3 regions of the Pseudomonas salmasensis genome follow, and region 1 is predicted to be linked to each of the others. Evidence: predicted binding sites of a transcription regulator. Region 1 holds the regulator's gene; each other region holds the start of a gene.

Evidence for each region. Region 1 encodes sigma-54, which starts transcription at its own class of promoters, with help from an activator protein. Its sites were predicted from a motif close to ANTGGCATNNANNTTGCTNT; they were not measured.
Region 2: a site for sigma-54 is predicted at 2,742-2,761, ahead of glnA (type I glutamate--ammonia ligase). Genes of this name have one in related genera too.
Region 3: a site for sigma-54 is predicted at 2,376-2,395, ahead of HU731_RS08435 (circularly permuted type 2 ATP-grasp protein). Genes of this name have one in related genera too.

Annotation. Positions count from the first base shown of each region.
Region 1 covers NZ_CP077083.1:4,577,634-4,583,283, forward strand. The annotation lists gene HU731_RS20490 (HPr family phosphocarrier protein) at 1-251, opposite strand, end outside; gene rapZ (RNase adapter RapZ) at 268-1,125, opposite strand; gene ptsN (PTS IIA-like nitrogen regulatory protein PtsN) at 1,128-1,592, opposite strand; gene hpf (ribosome hibernation-promoting factor, HPF/YfiA family) at 1,603-1,908, opposite strand; gene HU731_RS20510 (RNA polymerase factor sigma-54) at 1,984-3,477, opposite strand; gene lptB (LPS export ABC transporter ATP-binding protein) at 3,662-4,387, opposite strand; gene lptA (lipopolysaccharide transport periplasmic protein LptA) at 4,387-4,920, opposite strand; gene lptC (LPS export ABC transporter periplasmic protein LptC) at 4,907-5,479, opposite strand; gene HU731_RS20530 (KdsC family phosphatase) at 5,488-5,650, opposite strand, start outside.
Region 2 covers NZ_CP077083.1:3,959,406-3,965,055, forward strand. The annotation lists gene glnL (nitrogen regulation protein NR(II)) at 1-194, opposite strand, end outside; gene HU731_RS17790 (chorismate mutase) at 512-1,048, opposite strand; gene glnA (type I glutamate--ammonia ligase) at 1,235-2,641, opposite strand; gene thiI (tRNA uracil 4-sulfurtransferase ThiI) at 2,976-4,430, shown strand; gene typA (translational GTPase TypA) at 4,570-5,650, shown strand, end outside.
Region 3 covers NZ_CP077083.1:1,929,005-1,934,654, reverse strand. The annotation lists gene HU731_RS08460 (translation initiation factor 2) at 1-21, shown strand, start outside; gene HU731_RS08455 (YkgJ family cysteine cluster protein) at 184-438, shown strand; gene HU731_RS08450 (START domain-containing protein) at 480-1,085, shown strand; gene HU731_RS08445 (hypothetical protein) at 1,189-1,425, shown strand; gene HU731_RS08440 (ribonuclease E inhibitor RraB) at 1,639-1,980, shown strand; gene HU731_RS08435 (circularly permuted type 2 ATP-grasp protein) at 2,428-3,837, shown strand; gene HU731_RS08430 (alpha-E domain-containing protein) at 3,842-4,792, shown strand; gene HU731_RS08425 (transglutaminase family protein) at 4,789-5,571, shown strand.

The DNA.
Region 1 (5,650 bases):
TTGTTGATCAACTCGACCAGTGCGGCCATTGCTTCGTCTTCTTGCTCGCCTTCGGTGCTCAGGTGGATCTTGGTGCCTTTGCCGGCCGCCAACATCATCATCGCCATGATGCTTTTGCCATCGACCATGCTTTGCGGCGTGCGCCCAGCACGGATCTGGCAGGGGAACCGCCCGGCCACTCCAACGAATTTAGCCGACGCCCGGGCGTGCAGGCCCAGCTTGTTGATGATTTCAATTTCCAGAGCAGGCATCGCGCAGGTGTTCCTTTCAGCTAAGGTCGCGGTGGCGAACCTGGACGTTCTTGAGGGTTTGTTGCAGCACCTGGCCCAGCCGTTCAGTCAAATAGACCGAGCGGTGGTGGCCGCCGGTGCAGCCAATGGCAATGGTGACATAGGCCCGATTGCTGGCGGCAAAGCGCGGCAACCATTTGAGCAGGTAGCTGGAGATGTCCTGGAACATCTCTTCTACGTCTGGTTGCGCGGCCAGGTAGTCGACCACAGGCTGGTCCAACCCCGACTGATCGCGCAGTTCCGGCTTCCAGTAAGGGTTGGGCAGGCAGCGCACATCGAACACCAGGTCGGCGTCTACCGGCATGCCGCGCTTGAAGCCAAAAGACTCGACCAAAAACGCCGTCCCCGGCTCAGGCTGGTTCAGCAGGCGCAGCTTGATCGCATCGCGCAACTGATAAAGGTTCAGGTTGGTGGTGTTGATCTTCAGGTCGGCCAGGTCAATGATCGGCCCGAGCAGTTTGGTCTCATCCTCGATGGCTTCGGCCAGAGAGCGGTTGGCACTGCTGAGGGGGTGACGTCGACGAGTTTCGGAGAACCGCTTGAGCAGGGTTTCTTCGTCGGCATCCAGGTACAGCACGTCGCAATGAATGTGCTTGGCACGCACTTCTTCCAACAGTTCCGGGAACCGCGAGAGGTGGCTGGGCAGGTTGCGGGCGTCAATCGAGACCGCAACCAGGGGCTGCGCCAATTCGGTATGGATCAATGCACGTTCCGCCAGCTCTGGCAGCAGGCCGGCCGGCAGGTTATCGATGCAATAGAAGCCGTTGTCCTCAAGCACATTGAGGGCGGTGCTCTTACCCGAGCCGGAGCGACCGCTGACGATGATCAAACGCATGATTACTGCCCGTTTTGTTCATCCAGGACAACTTGGTACAACGCTTCATTGCTGGAGGCGCTGCGCAGTTTGTCGCGTACATCCTTGCGGTCAAGCATGCTGGCGATCTGCCGGAGCAGTTCCAGGTGCGCATCGGTGGCCGCTTCCGGGACCAGCAGAACGAACAGCAGGTCAACCGGGGCACCGTCGATGGCGTCGAAATCAATCGGAGCGTCCAGGTGCATCAGCGCGCTCACAGGTGTCTCGCAACCTTTGAGGCGGCAGTGGGGAATAGCGATGCCGTTACCAAAACCGGTTGAGCCGAGTTTTTCACGGGCAATCAGAGCCTCGAAGACATCTTGCATCTCTAGATCCGGCACTTCGCGTGCGATCAGGTTGGCAATTTGTTCGAGGGCTTTTTTCTTGCTGCCGCCCGGCACGTTCACGAGTGAACGGCCGGGGGTCAGGATGGTTTCAAGTCGGATCATGGGGGGAGAGTTAACGACCTGTACCTTGCATCAGGTGCAGATTCTTTTCCTTATGCTTTATGAGTTGGCGGTCGAGCTTGTCGTAGAGCGAGTCGATTGCCGCGTACATGTCTTCATGTTCCGCATTGGCGACGAGCTTGGCATTCGGTACGTGCAGGGTGGCCTCGATTTTCTGCTTGAGCTTATCGACCTCCATGATGACCTGCACGTTGGTGATCTTGTCAAAATGCCCCGCAAGCTTGTTCAGTTTGCTCTCGGTGTACTCACGCAGGGGCTTGGTGACTTCCAGCTGGTGTCCACTGATGTTGACTTGCATACAGCTTCTCCTTCGTTGCCAGTGCATAAAGCGGTGGGCAGGAATACCCACCACTGGAACGCTGTGGCCCGCCCGTCACATCAACCGCTTACGCTCGCTGGAAGGCGCGATCCCAAGGGACTCGCGGTACTTGGCGACGGTTCGACGGGCGACCTGAATGCCTTGTGCCTCCAGTAAACCAGCGATCTTGCTGTCACTCAACGGCTTTTTCTGATTTTCCGCGGCAACCAGTTTTTTGATGATCGCGCGGATCGCCGTGGACGAGCATTCGCCGCCTTCGGAGGTGCTGACGTGGCTGGAGAAAAAGTATTTCAGCTCATAAATACCCCGTGGGGTATGCATGAATTTCTGCGTGGTGACCCGGGAAATCGTCGATTCGTGCATACCGACGGCTTCGGCGATGTCGTGCAGCACCAGAGGCTTCATGGCCTCGTCGCCGTATTCCAGGAAACCGCGCTGGTGCTCGACGATCTGGGTCGCGACTTTCATCAGGGTTTCGTTGCGGCTTTGCAGGCTCTTGATGAACCACCGCGCCTCCTGCAACTGGTTGCGCATGAAGGTGTTGTCGGCGCTGGTGTCAGCGCGGCGCACAAAGCCTGCATATTGCGGGTTGACCCGCAGGCGCGGTACCGACTCCTGGTTCAGCTCCACCAGCCAGCGTTCGTTGTCCTTGCGCACGATGACGTCGGGCACCACATATTCGGCTTCGCTGGATTCGATTTGCGAACCTGGGCGGGGGTTGAGGCTTTGCACCAGCTCGATGACCTGGCGCAAGTCATCTTCCTTGAGCTTCATGCGGCGCATCAGTTGGCTGTAGTCGCGACTGCCCAACAGGTCGATGTAATCACTGACCAGGCGTTGCGCTTCGGTGAGCCATGGCGTCTTGGCCGGCAGTTGGCGCAGTTGCAGCAACAGGCACTCGCTGAGGGTGCGTGCACCGATGCCGGCGGGTTCGAATTGCTGGATGCGGTGCAGGACGGCTTCGATTTCGTCCAGTTCGATGTCCAGTTCCGGGTCGAAGGCCTCGAGGATCTCGTCGAGGGTTTCGTCCAGGTAGCCCTGGTTATTGATGCAATCGATCAGGGTGACCGCGATCAGGCGATCGGTATCGGACATCGGCGCCAGGTTCAGTTGCCACAACAAGTGGCTCTGCAGGCTCTCGCCCACCGACGTACGGGTGGTGAAGTCCCACTCGTCATCATCGTTGCTTGGCAGGCTGCTGGCACTGGTCTGGTAGACGTCTTCCCACGCGGTGTCCACGGGAAGCTCGTTGGGAATGCGTTCGTTCCAGTCGCCTTCCTCCAGGTTATCCACCGTCGGGGCGGTTTCCTGATAGGAGGGTTCCTGCACGTCGGGATTGGGTTTTTGCTCGATGTTGTCGGCCAGCGGATCTGCATTGTCGAAGTCGTCGCCTTCTTCCTGGCGTTCGAGCATCGGATTGGACTCCAGGGCCTCCTGGATTTCCTGTTGCAGGTCCAGGGTCGACAATTGGAGCAGGCGGATGGCCTGTTGCAGCTGCGGTGTCATCGTCAGCTGCTGGCCCATTCTCAGGACTAGCGATGGTTTCATGGCAGGGGCTTAACACCTTATTCGCCGGCGCAATGCGCCATCCACGACAGGGCGCGTGAGCGCCAAACATAAGCAAATTATATGCCTGATCTCGGGGCCTTTGCCTAGAGCGCGGTAACAATAAAAAAACCGAGGTTTCTATTGACTCCCGCGCGCTCCAGGGAAAAGCGCGATACCCCTGTGTTTACAGGCGGAACTCGTGACCCAGGTACACTTCCTTCACCAGCTCGTTAGCCAGGATAGTCTCGGCATCGCCTTCGGCAATCAGCTGGCCATCGTTGACGATATAAGCGGTTTCGCAGATATCGAGGGTCTCGCGAACGTTGTGGTCCGTGATCAGCACCCCAATGCCTTTGGCCTTGAGGTGATGGATGATCTGCTTGATGTCGCCTACCGAAATCGGGTCGACACCGGCGAACGGTTCATCCAGCAGGATGAATTTCGGCGCGGTCGCCAGGGCGCGGGCGATTTCCACGCGACGACGTTCACCACCGGACAAGCTCATGCCGAGGTTGTCGCGAATGTGGTTGATGTGGAATTCCTGCAGCAGGCTTTCCAGCTCCTGGCGGCGGCCGTCGCGATCGAGTTCCTTGCGGGTCTCGAGGATCGCCATGATGTTGTCAGCTACCGACAGTTTGCGGAAGATCGACGCCTCCTGGGGGAGATAGCCGATACCTGCCCGTGCACGACCGTGCATGGGTTGGTGGCTGACGTCCAGGTCGTCGATCAGTACGCGACCCTGGTCTGCCTGGACCAGCCCGACGATCATATAGAAGCAGGTGGTTTTGCCGGCACCGTTAGGGCCGAGCAGGCCGACGATCTGGCCGCTCTCGATCGACAGGCTGACGTCGCGTACCACCTGGCGGCTTTTATAGGCCTTGGCCAGATGCTGGGCTTTCAGGGTTGCCATTACTCGGCCTTCTTCTTCGGCTGGATAACCATGTCGATGCGCGGGCGCGGTGCAGTGACCTTGGAGCCGTTGGCGCGACCGGCGTTGGCGATCTGCTTGACGGTGTCATAGGTGATCTTTTCACCTTCGGTCGAGTTGCCGTCGGGGCTCAGTACCTTGGCCTGGTCGATCAGTACGATACGATTCTGCTGGGCGTGATACTGGATGGTCTTGCCGTAACCCTTCATCGGGCCGGTGTCGGTGGCGGACTGCTTCTGCTCGAAATAAGCCAGGTTGCCCACCGACGTCACTACGTCAATGTCGCCTGCGGGGGTACGCGTCAGGGTCACCGTGTTGCCGGTGATCTTCATCGAGCCCTGGGTGATGATTACGCCACCGGTGTAGGTAGCAACACCTTTCTTGTCATCGAGCTGTGCATCGTCAGCCGAAATATGGATCGGTTGCTGGCTATCGTTCGGCAGAGCCCAGGCGCTCACGCTTCCCAGTGCTGCGCCCAGACCGAGCAAAATAGGGAGGGTTTTAACGAGCCTCATACTGTCCTCTTACGTTCGATAGCAGGTGTATCCTGCTTTCTTTCAAATACGCTTTCATTCCCTTGCCAGTCGATACACCGCCAGCGCCGTCGATTCTAACGTCTTGCTCGGTCTGCGCATATTGCTTCTGTGGGAATACGGTCATACGACTGCTGGTAATGATGGTGTCGCGGTTCTGCGCGTCTGTACGTGCGACGCGCACCGAGTCGATCAGTTCAACTTCGGTGCCGTCCGGGTTCACCTCGCCACGCTTGCTGGTGACGTGCCAGGGAAATTCGGTGCCGCGATACAGGTTCAGGTCCGGATTGGTCAGCAGGCTGACTTCGGAAGCCTTCAAGTGCTCGACCTTGTCCGATGTCATCTCATACTGCACCTTGCCGTCGGGCAGGTACTGAATGCTGTAGGCATTGGTGGCGTAATAGTCGATAAGGCCTTCGTCAACCTGCGCAACAGGCTTGTCGAGAAAGCGCTCCGGGCTGATATTCCAGTAGCCCACCGCCAGTAACAGCGCGGCGATGACCCCGAATAACAGGAAGTTGCGAATCTTTTTGCTCAGCATATAACGCTCTATAGGTAGGCGGCGTGGGCCGCTTCAAGACTGCCCTGGGCACGCAGGATCAACTCGCAGAACTCGCGGGCGGCACCTTCGCCGCCACGGGCGGTGGTGATGCCATGGGCGTGTTCGCGCACAAACGCCGCGGCATTCGCGACGGCCATGCCCAGGCCTACC
Region 2 (5,650 bases), 620 kb from region 1:
AAAGAACTCAAGGCTTCGGCGGACTCGGTGAACAATTCGCTGATGAACTGCCCATGGCTGCGCTGGCCGCTGATGGCCAGGAGCATCTCCGCCGCCGGGTTCATGTACTCAAGGCGCAGGTCGGCATTGAGCAGGATGGTCGCGGTGGTCAGGTTGTCGAGTAACAAACGGTGCAGTGCATCGCTGATGGTCATCGGGACCTCTTTTGGAGCAAGGCGCGGGCTTGAGGCACACGCTGATACAAGGAAAATGCAAAAACCAAACCAAGGCTCCGAAAAGAAGCGCTAATGCCCTGAAATAAGGGATTGAGGCGCGAAACTGTGGCGTTCTGCCAGCTTGAACGGGAAGTTTCGAACCAAAATGGGCTGGGCACTTGAGAAGGGTGCAGGCTATCGCACCAATATAGTGCGATTTTGTGAAGGTTGTTCAGCTTGCGACAATGAACGGCGAATCGCGGTCAGTGGGGGAGCTGGCTTGCCTGCTCCCACCTGTTTGATTGGGTTTGCAGTCACTAGCCTTTGTAGATGCACAGCTCGGCTGTGGCGCGGATCATCGCCAGTTGGCGCAGCGGATCATTCAGCGGTTCGTGCACGGCCTCGGCCAGCCATTGCGGGCACTGCGGGTCGGTGCGCTGTGGAGTGAAGTCGGCCAACTGCTGCAACAGCCTTTTTTGCAGTTCGTCCAATCGCGGGCGGATCTGCTGGACCAGGTCCGGGCGCGGGTCGTCGGGGGCTTTGCCCTGGAACTGCCAGTCGGACAGGTGGGTGTATTGCACCAGTTTGTTGGCTTCGATCTGGGCGGCGAAGAACTGCTCGGCAGCGGTCGGGTCCAGCTTGTAGCTTGGCGCCTGGGCAGTGACGCTGGCGATCACCTCTTGTTCGCGCTTCTTGTCCTCCACGGGCTTGTGGCTGTCCCACTTGCTCAGTGCTACCTGGTCGGCAATCTCCAGGCGTTCGGCGATGCTGTTGAGCAAGGGTTCGAGCGTAGGCGGCGCGGCGTTTGCTGTGGCACTGGCCAATAGCAGGGCAAAGACGAGTCGATGTTTCAAGGGCGATCCTCTGTAGGAGCGAGCTTGCTCGCGAAGGTCGCTAACGATAACGCGCCAATGTTGAAAAAAATGCGGTGTCTTGGCGTTTTTCGCGAGCAAGCTCGCTCCTACAGGAAATCTCAGGCAAAAAAAGACCTCCACGAAGGAGGCCTTTTTCATCACGCTACCTTAAGCAGCGCTACCGGATCAGCAGCTGTAGTACAGCTCGTATTCCAGTGGGTGTACGAAGGTGCGTACTTTGATTTCTTCTTCGCTTTTCAGGGCGATGTAAGCGTCGATGAAGTCGTCGCTGAAAACGCCGCCTTTGGTCAGGAACGCACGGCCCTTGTCCAGCTCTTCCAGGGCTTCTTTCAGGCTGCCGCACACTTGTGGGATCTCTTTGGCCTCTTCAGGCGGCAGGTCGTACAAGTTTTTGTCGGCGGCGTCGCCAGGGTGGATCTTGTTCTGGATGCCGTCCAGGCCGGCCATCATCAGGGCGGCGAAGGCCAGGTAAGGGTTGGCAGCCGGGTCTGGGAAACGCGCTTCGATACGACGGCCTTTAGGGCTGTTGACGTAAGGAATACGGATCGAGGCAGAGCGGTTGCGTGCCGAGTAGGCCAGCATCACCGGCGCTTCAAAACCTGGGACCAGACGCTTGTAGGAGTTGGTCGACGGGTTGGTGAAGCCGTTCAGGGCCTTACCGTGCTTGATGATGCCGCCGATGAAGTACAGGGCGGTATCGGACAGGCCGGCATAGCCTTCGCCAGCGAAGGTGTTCTTGCCGTCTTTGGAAATCGATACGTGAACGTGCATGCCCGAGCCGTTATCGCCGTAAAGCGGCTTAGGCATGAAGGTAGCGGTGCGGCCATAGGCATCGGCAACGTTGTGCACGCAGTATTTCAGGGTTTGAACTTCGTCAGCCTTCTTCACCAGCGTGTTGAATTTCACGCCGATTTCGTTCTGGCCGGCAGTCGCCACTTCGTGGTGGTGAACTTCAACGGTCTGGCCCATTTCTTCCAGTGCGTTGCACATGGAGGTACGGATTTCGTGGTCGAAGTCGAACGGTGGTACTGGGAAGTAGCCGCCTTTCACGCCTGGACGGTGGCCTTTGTTGCCGCCTTCCACGTCCTGGTCGGACATCCACGAGCCTTGCTCGGAGAAAATCTTGAACATGGAGCCGGAGATGTCAGATTTGAACTTCACCGAGTCGAAGATGAAGAACTCTGGCTCAGGGCCGAAGAATGCGGTGTCGCCGATACCGGTGGACTTCAGGTATTCCTCGGCACGGTGGGCGATGGCGCGTGGGTCGCGGTCATAGCCTTGCATGGTCGAAGGCTCGATGATGTCGCACACCAGGATCAGGGTTGGCTCTTCGGTGAACGGGTCGAGTACGGCAGTGCTGTCGTCTGGCAGCAGGATCATGTCGGAGGCTTCGATGCCTTTCCAGCCGGCGATGGAGGAACCGTCGAACATCTTGCCGACTTCGAAGAAGTCATCTTCCAGCGCATCGCGAGCCGGCATGGTCACGTGGTGCTGAGTGCCTTTTGTGTCCGTGAAGCGCAGATCAATCCATTTAACGTCATGATCTTTGATGAGTTGAACCGACTTCGACATGGTGTCCTCCGGGTGGCTTCGGGCTTGGGTAGTGGAGTTAGCCCTTAGAATTTGGGTGATGCCGGCGCGGATACTCCGCCAAGGCAACCTGCCTCACAAGAGAGCAAATTGCATGCCAGTGCGCCAACATGGCCGTTTTGCCTCAAAATAGCCCCTATAACGGTGCAATCGGCAAAAACGGCATAAATCGCGCACTGCAATGTAGCGTTTATTTGTGTAAATGACCCGTTTTGGTGCATTGCATGTGCAATGCATATTAACTGGTTAAACCTTGAGCGATTTCCGCTATAATCCGCGCCCCCCTTTTTCAGCAGGCCCGGCGCGCGCTGTTTCCATGAAATTAATCGTTAAAGTCTTCCCCGAGATCACCATCAAGAGCCGACCGGTACGGACGCGTTTCATCCGTCAGTTGGCCAAGAACATCCGTGCCGTGCTCCGTGACCTGGACCCGGCTGTGGTGGTGAACGGCGTGTGGGACAACCTCGAGCTGGAAACCCGCATTACCGACGCCAAAGCCTTGAAGGACATGACCGAGCGCCTGAGCTGCATGCCGGGCATCGCGCATTTCCTGCAGGTGGATGAGTACCCGTTGGGCGACTTCGACGACATCACCGAAAAGTGCAAGCAGCACTACGGCAGTGCGCTTGAAGGCAAGATTTTTTCGGTGCGCTGCAAGCGTGCCGGCAAGCACCCGTTCAGCTCCATGGACGTCGAGAAATACGTCGGCAGCAAGCTGCGTCGCGAGTGCGGTGCCGCTGGAATTTCCTTGAAAGCGCCACAAATTGAAGTGCGCATGGAAATTCGCGACCAACGGTTGTTTGTGATCCACAGCCAGCACAACAGCATCGGCGGCTACCCGCTGGGCGCCCTGGAACAGACCCTGGTATTGATGTCCGGCGGTTTCGATTCCACGGTGGCGGCCTACCAGATCATGCGTCGCGGCCTGATGAGCCACTTCTGCTTCTTCAACCTGGGCGGGCGTGCACATGAATTGGGCGTGATGGAAGTCGCGCACTTTATCTGGAAGAAATACGGCAGCTCCCAACGCGTGCTATTTGTAAGCGTACCGTTCGAGGAAGTGCTGGGCGAAATTCTCGGCAAAGTCGATAACAGTCATATGGGCGTAGTATTGAAGCGTATGATGTTGCGCGCTGCGTCCCGAATCGCCGATCAATTGCAGATCGACGCCCTGGTGACCGGCGAAGCGATTTCCCAGGTTTCCAGCCAGACGCTGCCTAACCTGTCGATCATTGATTGCGTGACCGAGAAGCTGGTGCTGCGCCCGCTGATCGCCAGCCACAAGCAGGACATCATCGACCTGGCAGAGCAAATCGGCACCGCCGACTTTGCCAAGCATATGCCTGAGTACTGCGGGGTCATTTCGGTGAACCCCAAGACCCACGCCAAGCGTCACCGCGTGGAGCATGAAGAAAAAGAATTCGACATGGCGATTCTGGAGCGTGCGCTCGAGAACGCCAAGCTGGTCCCAATCGATCGGGTGATCGACGAGTTGGGCCAGGATGTAAAAATCGAAGAAGTCAGCGAAGCCCTGGCCGGCCAGATCGTCATCGACATCCGTCACCCGGATGCCGCTGAGGATGAGCCGCTGGAAATCGCTGGCATCGACGTGCAAACGCTGCCGTTCTACGCACTGAACGCGCGTTTCAAGGAACTGGATAACAGCCGTCAGTACCTGTTGTATTGCGACAAAGGCGTGATGAGTCGCCTGCATGCCCACCATTTGCTCAGTGAGGGGCATGCCAATGTGCGCGTTTATCGACCGAGCTAAGAGCCCGGGGCTGTTTGCCTGTGGCCTGCGTCACCGGCCCCCCGACTCTGCCGTCAAGCTGTAACGGCAAGGCCTGACTCTACTGTTAATCGCTGCCACGACCTGTCAGCACACCGAATCCTCTGATCGAGATACACAAGTGATCGAAAATCTACGTAACATCGCCATCATTGCTCACGTTGACCATGGTAAAACCACCCTGGTAGACAAACTCCTGCGTCAATCCGGCACCCTGGAGCGCAACGAGCTCAACGACGAGCGCGTGATGGACTCCAACGACCAGGAAAAAGAGCGCGGTATTACCATCCTGGCAAAAAACACCGCTATCAACTGGAACGGCTACCACATCAACATCGTGGATACCCCGGGCCACGCCGACTTCGGCGGCGAAGTAGAACGCGTAATGTCGATGGTTGACTCCGTTCTGCTGCTGGTTGACGCTCAAGACGGCCCTATGCCGCAAACCCGTTTCGTGACCAAGAAGGCTTTCGAAGCCGGCCTGCGTCCGATCGTGTGCATCAACAAGGTTGACCGTCCAGGCGCGCGTCCGGACTGGGTTCTGGACCAGATCTTCGACCTGTTCGACAACCTGGGTGCTACCGAAGAACAGCTGGACTTCCAAGTCATCTACGCCTCGGCCCTGAACGGTATTGCTGGTCTTGACCACACCGACATGGCTGAAGACATGACTCCGCTGTACCAGTCGATCGTCGACAACGTACCAGCACCGAAAGTTGACCGTGAAGGCCCGTTCCAGATGCAAATCTCGGCACTGGACTACAACAGCTTCCTGGGTGTTATCGGCGTTGGCCGTATCGCTCGTGGTAGCGTCAAGCCGAACACCCCGGTTGTCGCTATCGGCGCTGACGGCAAGAAGCGTAACGGTCGTATCCTGAAGCTGATGGGTCACCACGGTCTGCACCGTGTAGACGTTGAAGAAGCTTTCGCTGGCGACATCGTCTGCGTGAGCGGTATGGACTCGCTGTTCATCTCCGACACCCTGTGCCAGCCGGACAACGTCGAGGCGATGAAGCCTCTGACCGTTGACGAGCCAACCGTTTCCATGACCTTCCAGGTAAACGACTCGCCTTTCTGCGGTAAAGAAGGCAAGTTCGTGACCTCCCGTAACATCAAGGAGCGTCTGGACAAAGAGCTGCTGTACAACGTTGCCCTGCGCGTTGAAGAAGGCGACTCGGCTGACAAGTTCAAGGTCTCCGGCC
Region 3 (5,650 bases), 2.6 Mb from region 1:
GATTTCGAATTCAAGCAATAAACTTTCTGAGCCCAGGTGACCCAGGTCGCCGACCATCTGTCGCAGACTGGCCGGTCATTTTTGTTTTGTGCGAAAAACCCCTGTTGGACCATTTTAAAACGGCTGTTTAAGGGCGTACTCTAGCCCGGCCATCCCTATTGAGTCGTCGAGGACCTGCTGGTCATGAAATGCCGTGAAGGCTGTGGCGCCTGCTGCATTGCCCCCTCCATCAGTTCGCCACTACCCGGAATGCCCCAGGGCAAACCCGCTGGCGTTCGCTGCGTGCACCTGTCGGCGGAACAACTGTGCCAGTTGTTCGGTCAACCGCAGCGGCCCGCCGTGTGCAGTGATTTCAAGGCGGATATCGAAGTCTGTGGCAACGACCAAGCCGATGCCATTCGCCTGATCGGCTGGTGGGAACAGATGACGGCGGCTTGATGGGCTTTACTATCGGAACTTCAACAATAAGGAATACAACAATGGGTTCGCTGAAACGAATGGCTGTGCTGTGCGGTTTTACGCTGCTGTTTGCGGCCACTGCCCAGGCTGAGGATTGGCAAGTCGCCAAGGACGAAGACGGTATCAAGGTGTCCCTGAGCGAGATTGCCGGTTCCAAGTACAAGGCGTATCGCGGTGTGACGGTGATCAAGGCACCTTTGGCCAAGGTCCAGGCGCTGCAGGAAGATGTGGTCGGTGCTTGCGCATGGATCCATGAATGCAAATCCCAGCAACTCGTCGACAAGAAAGGCGACGAGGCCTGGACCTACACCCAATTCAAGGCGCCGTTCCCCGTGACGGACCGCGACTCGTACATCCACGTCACCACCACCAAAGCCGCCGACGGTACCATCACGCGCAAACTCGAAGGTGTGCCGACCTACAAGCCTGAAGCAAAAGGCTACGTGCGGGTCGCCCAGGTGGAGGGTTTCTGGAAGCTGGTGCCAAAGGGCGATAACCAGACCGAAGTCACCTACCAGGTACACACCGAGCCAGGCGGCAGTGTCCCGTCGTGGTTGGCCAACAAGTTCGTGGTGGAGGCTCCATTCAACACCTTGAAAGCCTTGAAAGAACACGCTGAAAAATAAGTGCGGTTGATCCGGTGCCTCCGGGCTTGAGCGGAACGTTTTGCGCGCCGCCAAGGTCCAGATACTTGTAAGCCCACCTATGGGTTTTATCGAGGAGGCACCGATGCAAACGTGGCAAATTACCTTCGTTGATGATCACGGTGAAAAGTCCGTGCAGCAGTTCACCTGCGAACAAAAGCCCAGCCTCGAAGACGCTGCGCATATGATTCGTGCGAAGCTGGTGCCGATTGCTGCCGAACTCGATCTCAATGACCTGGAAGGCCGTAAACCCGAGCCGACGGTCAAGATTCTCAAAGACCAGAACAGTATCCAGATTCTCGATATCTCTCCCTCCGTCTAAACAATTTTCACACGCCACACGAGCACCTCTGGTGGAGGTGATAGCTTCGCGCTACTCTGCAATCGAGATCAGCGAATGAATCGCTAAGGTCTGGTCTTGTCAGCTACATGCTTGTTTTCCTGCGGTGTTGTTATGCCGTGGTGCCCGCGCCAGCAGGGCGCGGGGCTTCAGGAAGCACGGAAAGTCTATCCATCGGTTTGAGGAGGACGTTTCATGAGCACAGCCTATCAAGAAGACATCAGCACCAACGTACTGCGCCGCATGAAAGAAGGCGGCTTTGATTTCTCGCGTTTTCACCCCATCGAGTTCTACGCCATTTTCCCGGATGAGGAACGGGCGCGCAGGGCTGCGGGTCGATTTCGTGGGGAGTCCCTCAATGCCCAGGTCAGCGCGCGCGACGATGGCGCCTGGTACCTGGAACTGAGCAAAATCATGTTTGCAACCTACGACGGCATAGGAGACTTCGAGCAAGACTTTGAAGCAGTGGTCGAGCCCCTGGGTGGCATTATCGAAGGATGGGGCGTCAAGCAGGAGGTGCGTGGGTTACCCATGTAGTTGGTATTTATGAGCAGCACAGCGTATCGGCTGACCTTTGGGTCGGCCGATTTTGTTTGGGCCGCCGGTGCAACGTAAATCGCCGTTTTATGCGCAAAAAAAAGCCACCCAAATAGGGTGGCGGAAAGGGAAGTTCGAGGAGGTAGATCAGTACACGAAGTAACACCATATCGCTTGCACAAAAGGTTTAGCTGTAGGACATCTCCTTTTCAGCCGATGGAGGTGATTATCCGCAGTGCCAGCCGCGCAGTGAAATCAACTCTGACTATGCTGTTGATAGCCTAAGACCGCATTGCAATGAAGCGCACGGCATGACCCAGGCAATTGCACGCACCAGGACGGTGCGGCGAATTCGTTTGAATTATTCAACCGATTGATTATTAAGTGTTTATGCCGATGGCACGGGCCTTGCGAAGGTTCTTGCGTCCGGGTGACAAGGAGTACGGCATGATCCGCACTTATTACGATGAAATGTACGATGGGGCAGGGCAGGTTCGCCCCCATTACCGCGAGTTCGCCCGTTGGCTGGCCGATACCCCTGCCGAACTGCTGGCCCAGCGCCGGCGTGAAGCCGATTTGCTGTTCCACCGCGCCGGCATCACCTTCACCCTCTACGGGGACGAACAAGGCACCGAGCGCCTGATCCCCTTCGACACCATCCCCCGCAGCATTCCGGCCAGTGAATGGCGGATTGTCGAGCGCGGCTGCATCCAGCGGGTCAAGGCGCTGAACCTGTTCCTCGCCGACCTTTACCACGACCAACGCATCATCAAGGCCGGCATCATCCCTGCCGAACAGGTACTGGCCAACGAGCAATATCAATTGGCAATGCAGGGCCTGGATTTGCACCGCGATATCTATTCGCACATCTCCGGGGTCGACCTCGTACGCGATGGCGACGGCACGTACTACGTGCTCGAAGACAACCTGCGTACGCCCAGCGGTGTCAGCTACATGCTCGAAGACCGCAAGATGATGATGCGCCTGTTCCCCGAACTGTTCGCGGCCCAGCGTATTGCGCCCATCGATCATTACCCCAACTTGCTGCTCGATACCTTGAAAAGCGCCAGCCCTTTGGATAACCCCAGTGTGGTGGTGCTGACGCCTGGGCGTTTCAACAGCGCGTTCTTCGAACATGCCTTTCTGGCCCGGGAAATGGGCGTGGAGTTGGTGGAGGGCGCAGATTTGTTCGTGCGCGATGACCGTGTATTCATGCGCACCACCGACGGGCCCAAGGCTGTCGATGTGATCTACCGTCGCCTCGATGATGCATTTCTCGACCCCTTGGCATTCAACCCCGACTCCATGCTCGGTGTACCCGGCCTGCTCGCTGCTTACCGTTGCGGCAATGTGGTGCTGGCCAATGCCATTGGCACCGGGGTTGCGGACGACAAATCGGTTTACCCGTTCGTTACCGAGATGATCCGCTTCTACCTCGACGAAGAACCGATCCTGCAGAACGTTCCGACCTTCCAATGCCGCAAGCCTGACGAGTTGTCCCACGTACTGGCCAACCTGCCCGACCTGGTGGTCAAGGAAACCCAAGGCTCCGGTGGTTACGGCATGTTGGTTGGCCCGGCGTCTACAACTGCAGAAATCGAAGCGTTCCGGGCACGTATCAAGGCCAAGCCACACGCCTATATCGCGCAGCCGACCCTGTGTTTATCCACTTGCCCCACATTTGTCGAAAACGGCATCGCCCCACGCCACATAGACCTGCGCCCCTTTGTGTTGTCCGGCAAGGAGACCCGCGTGGTACCGGGTGGCCTGACCCGCGTGGCGCTGCGAGAAGGCTCGCTGGTGGTCAACTCGTCCCAGGGCGGCGGAACCAAAGACACCTGGGTGGTCGAGGACTGATGCCATGTTGAGTAGAACTGCCTCGGATTTGTACTGGATGTCGCGCTACCTGGAACGCGCCGAAAACCTCGCGCGCATGCTCGATGTCAGCTATTCGCTGTCGCTGATGCCCCAGGACGGGCGTGGCGATGGCCTGCACGAATTGGCCATGCCGCTGTTGATCACCGGCACCCTGGAGGATTACCACACGCGCCATGGCCCATTGCACGCTGAACGCTTGCTGCACTTTTTTGCCCTGGACGCGGCCAACCCGGCGAGCATCTACAGCTGCCTGGGCGCGGCGCGGGCCAGCGCCCATGCGGTACGTGGGCGAATCACTGCTGACATGTGGGAAAACATCAACGCCACCTGGCTGGACATTCGCGATATCGCCCAGCAGGGGCTGAGCCACTACGGCATGAGCCGGTTTTGTGAGTGGGTCAAGGAGCGTTCCCACCTGTTCCGCGGGGCCACTTACGGCACCATCATGCGTAACGATGCCTTCCGCTTTATCCGCCTGGGCACCTTTATCGAGCGCGCCGATAACACCCTGCGCCTGCTGGATGCCCGCTACGAAATGGCCGGCGAACAGGCGGCGGCGGTCAGCGATGGCACGGCTCACGCGTATTACCAATGGAGCGCGTTACTGCGCGCCCTGTCGTCATTCGAGGCGTACACCGAGATTTATCGCGATGCGCCGGGCGCTCGGCAGGTCGCCGAACTGCTGCTGTTACGTGCGGATGTGCCGCGTTCGCTGCGCGCTTGTAGCGAAGAGATCGACCAGATCCTCGCCAGCCTGCCAGGCCTCAATGGTCGCCCGGCCCAGCGCCTGGCCGCCGAGATGGATGCGCGCCTGCGCTTTACCGCCATCGACGAAATCCTCGAGGAAGGCCTGCATGCCTGGCTGACCGACTTTATCCCTTTGGTCCGCCAGTTGGGCGACGCCATCTACAGTTCCTACCTGGAGGCGGCATGAGACTCTCCATCAGCCACGACACCACCTACCACTACGAAGACCAGGTGCGCGCCAGCATCCAGTACCTGCGCCTGACACCCCATGACAGCGAGCGCCAGCACGTGCTCAGCTGGCAACTCGACCTGCCACGCCCGGTGCGGGCGCAGGTGGACCCGTTCGGCAACATCTTGCATGTGCTCACCCTGGACGAGCCCCATGACGCCATCATCATTGGCGCCCGGGGCGTGGTGGAGATCGATGAATTGCGCGAGGCCGAACACGAAAGCCAGTCTGCCTTTCCGTTCCTGCGCTCCACGCGCCTCACCGAGCCGGACGAAGCCTTGCGCGGGTTTGCCGAACAACACTGCCATCAGCGTCGCGACCGCACGGCGCTTATCGACCTGATGCAGGCGCTTAACCACACCATGGTCTACAGCCCCGGCGCGACCGACGTCGATACCTGCGCCGCCCAGGCCTTTGCAGGTGCCGCTGGGGTGTGCCAGGACCACACCCATGCGTTCCTGGCCTGCGCCCGCAGCCTGGGGATCCCCGCGCGGTATGTGTCGGGGTATCTGTACACCGAAGACAGCACGCACCTGGCCAGCCATGCCTGGGCCGAAGCCTGGCTGGATGACGCCTGGTACAGCTTTGACGTGACTAACCAACTGGCGCGGCCGGAGCGGCATTTGAAGCTGGCCGTGGGCCTGGACTACCTCGACGCCTGCCCGGTACGCGGCATGCGCCGTGGCGGTGGGCATGAGCAGATGCATGCCAAGGTATTCGTTGCGCCTCAGCAATGATCGCCCCCGCGCTCTGCGTGGGAATGATCGATAACTGTAGGAGCGAGCTTGCTCGCGAAAATCGTCAACGATAACGCAG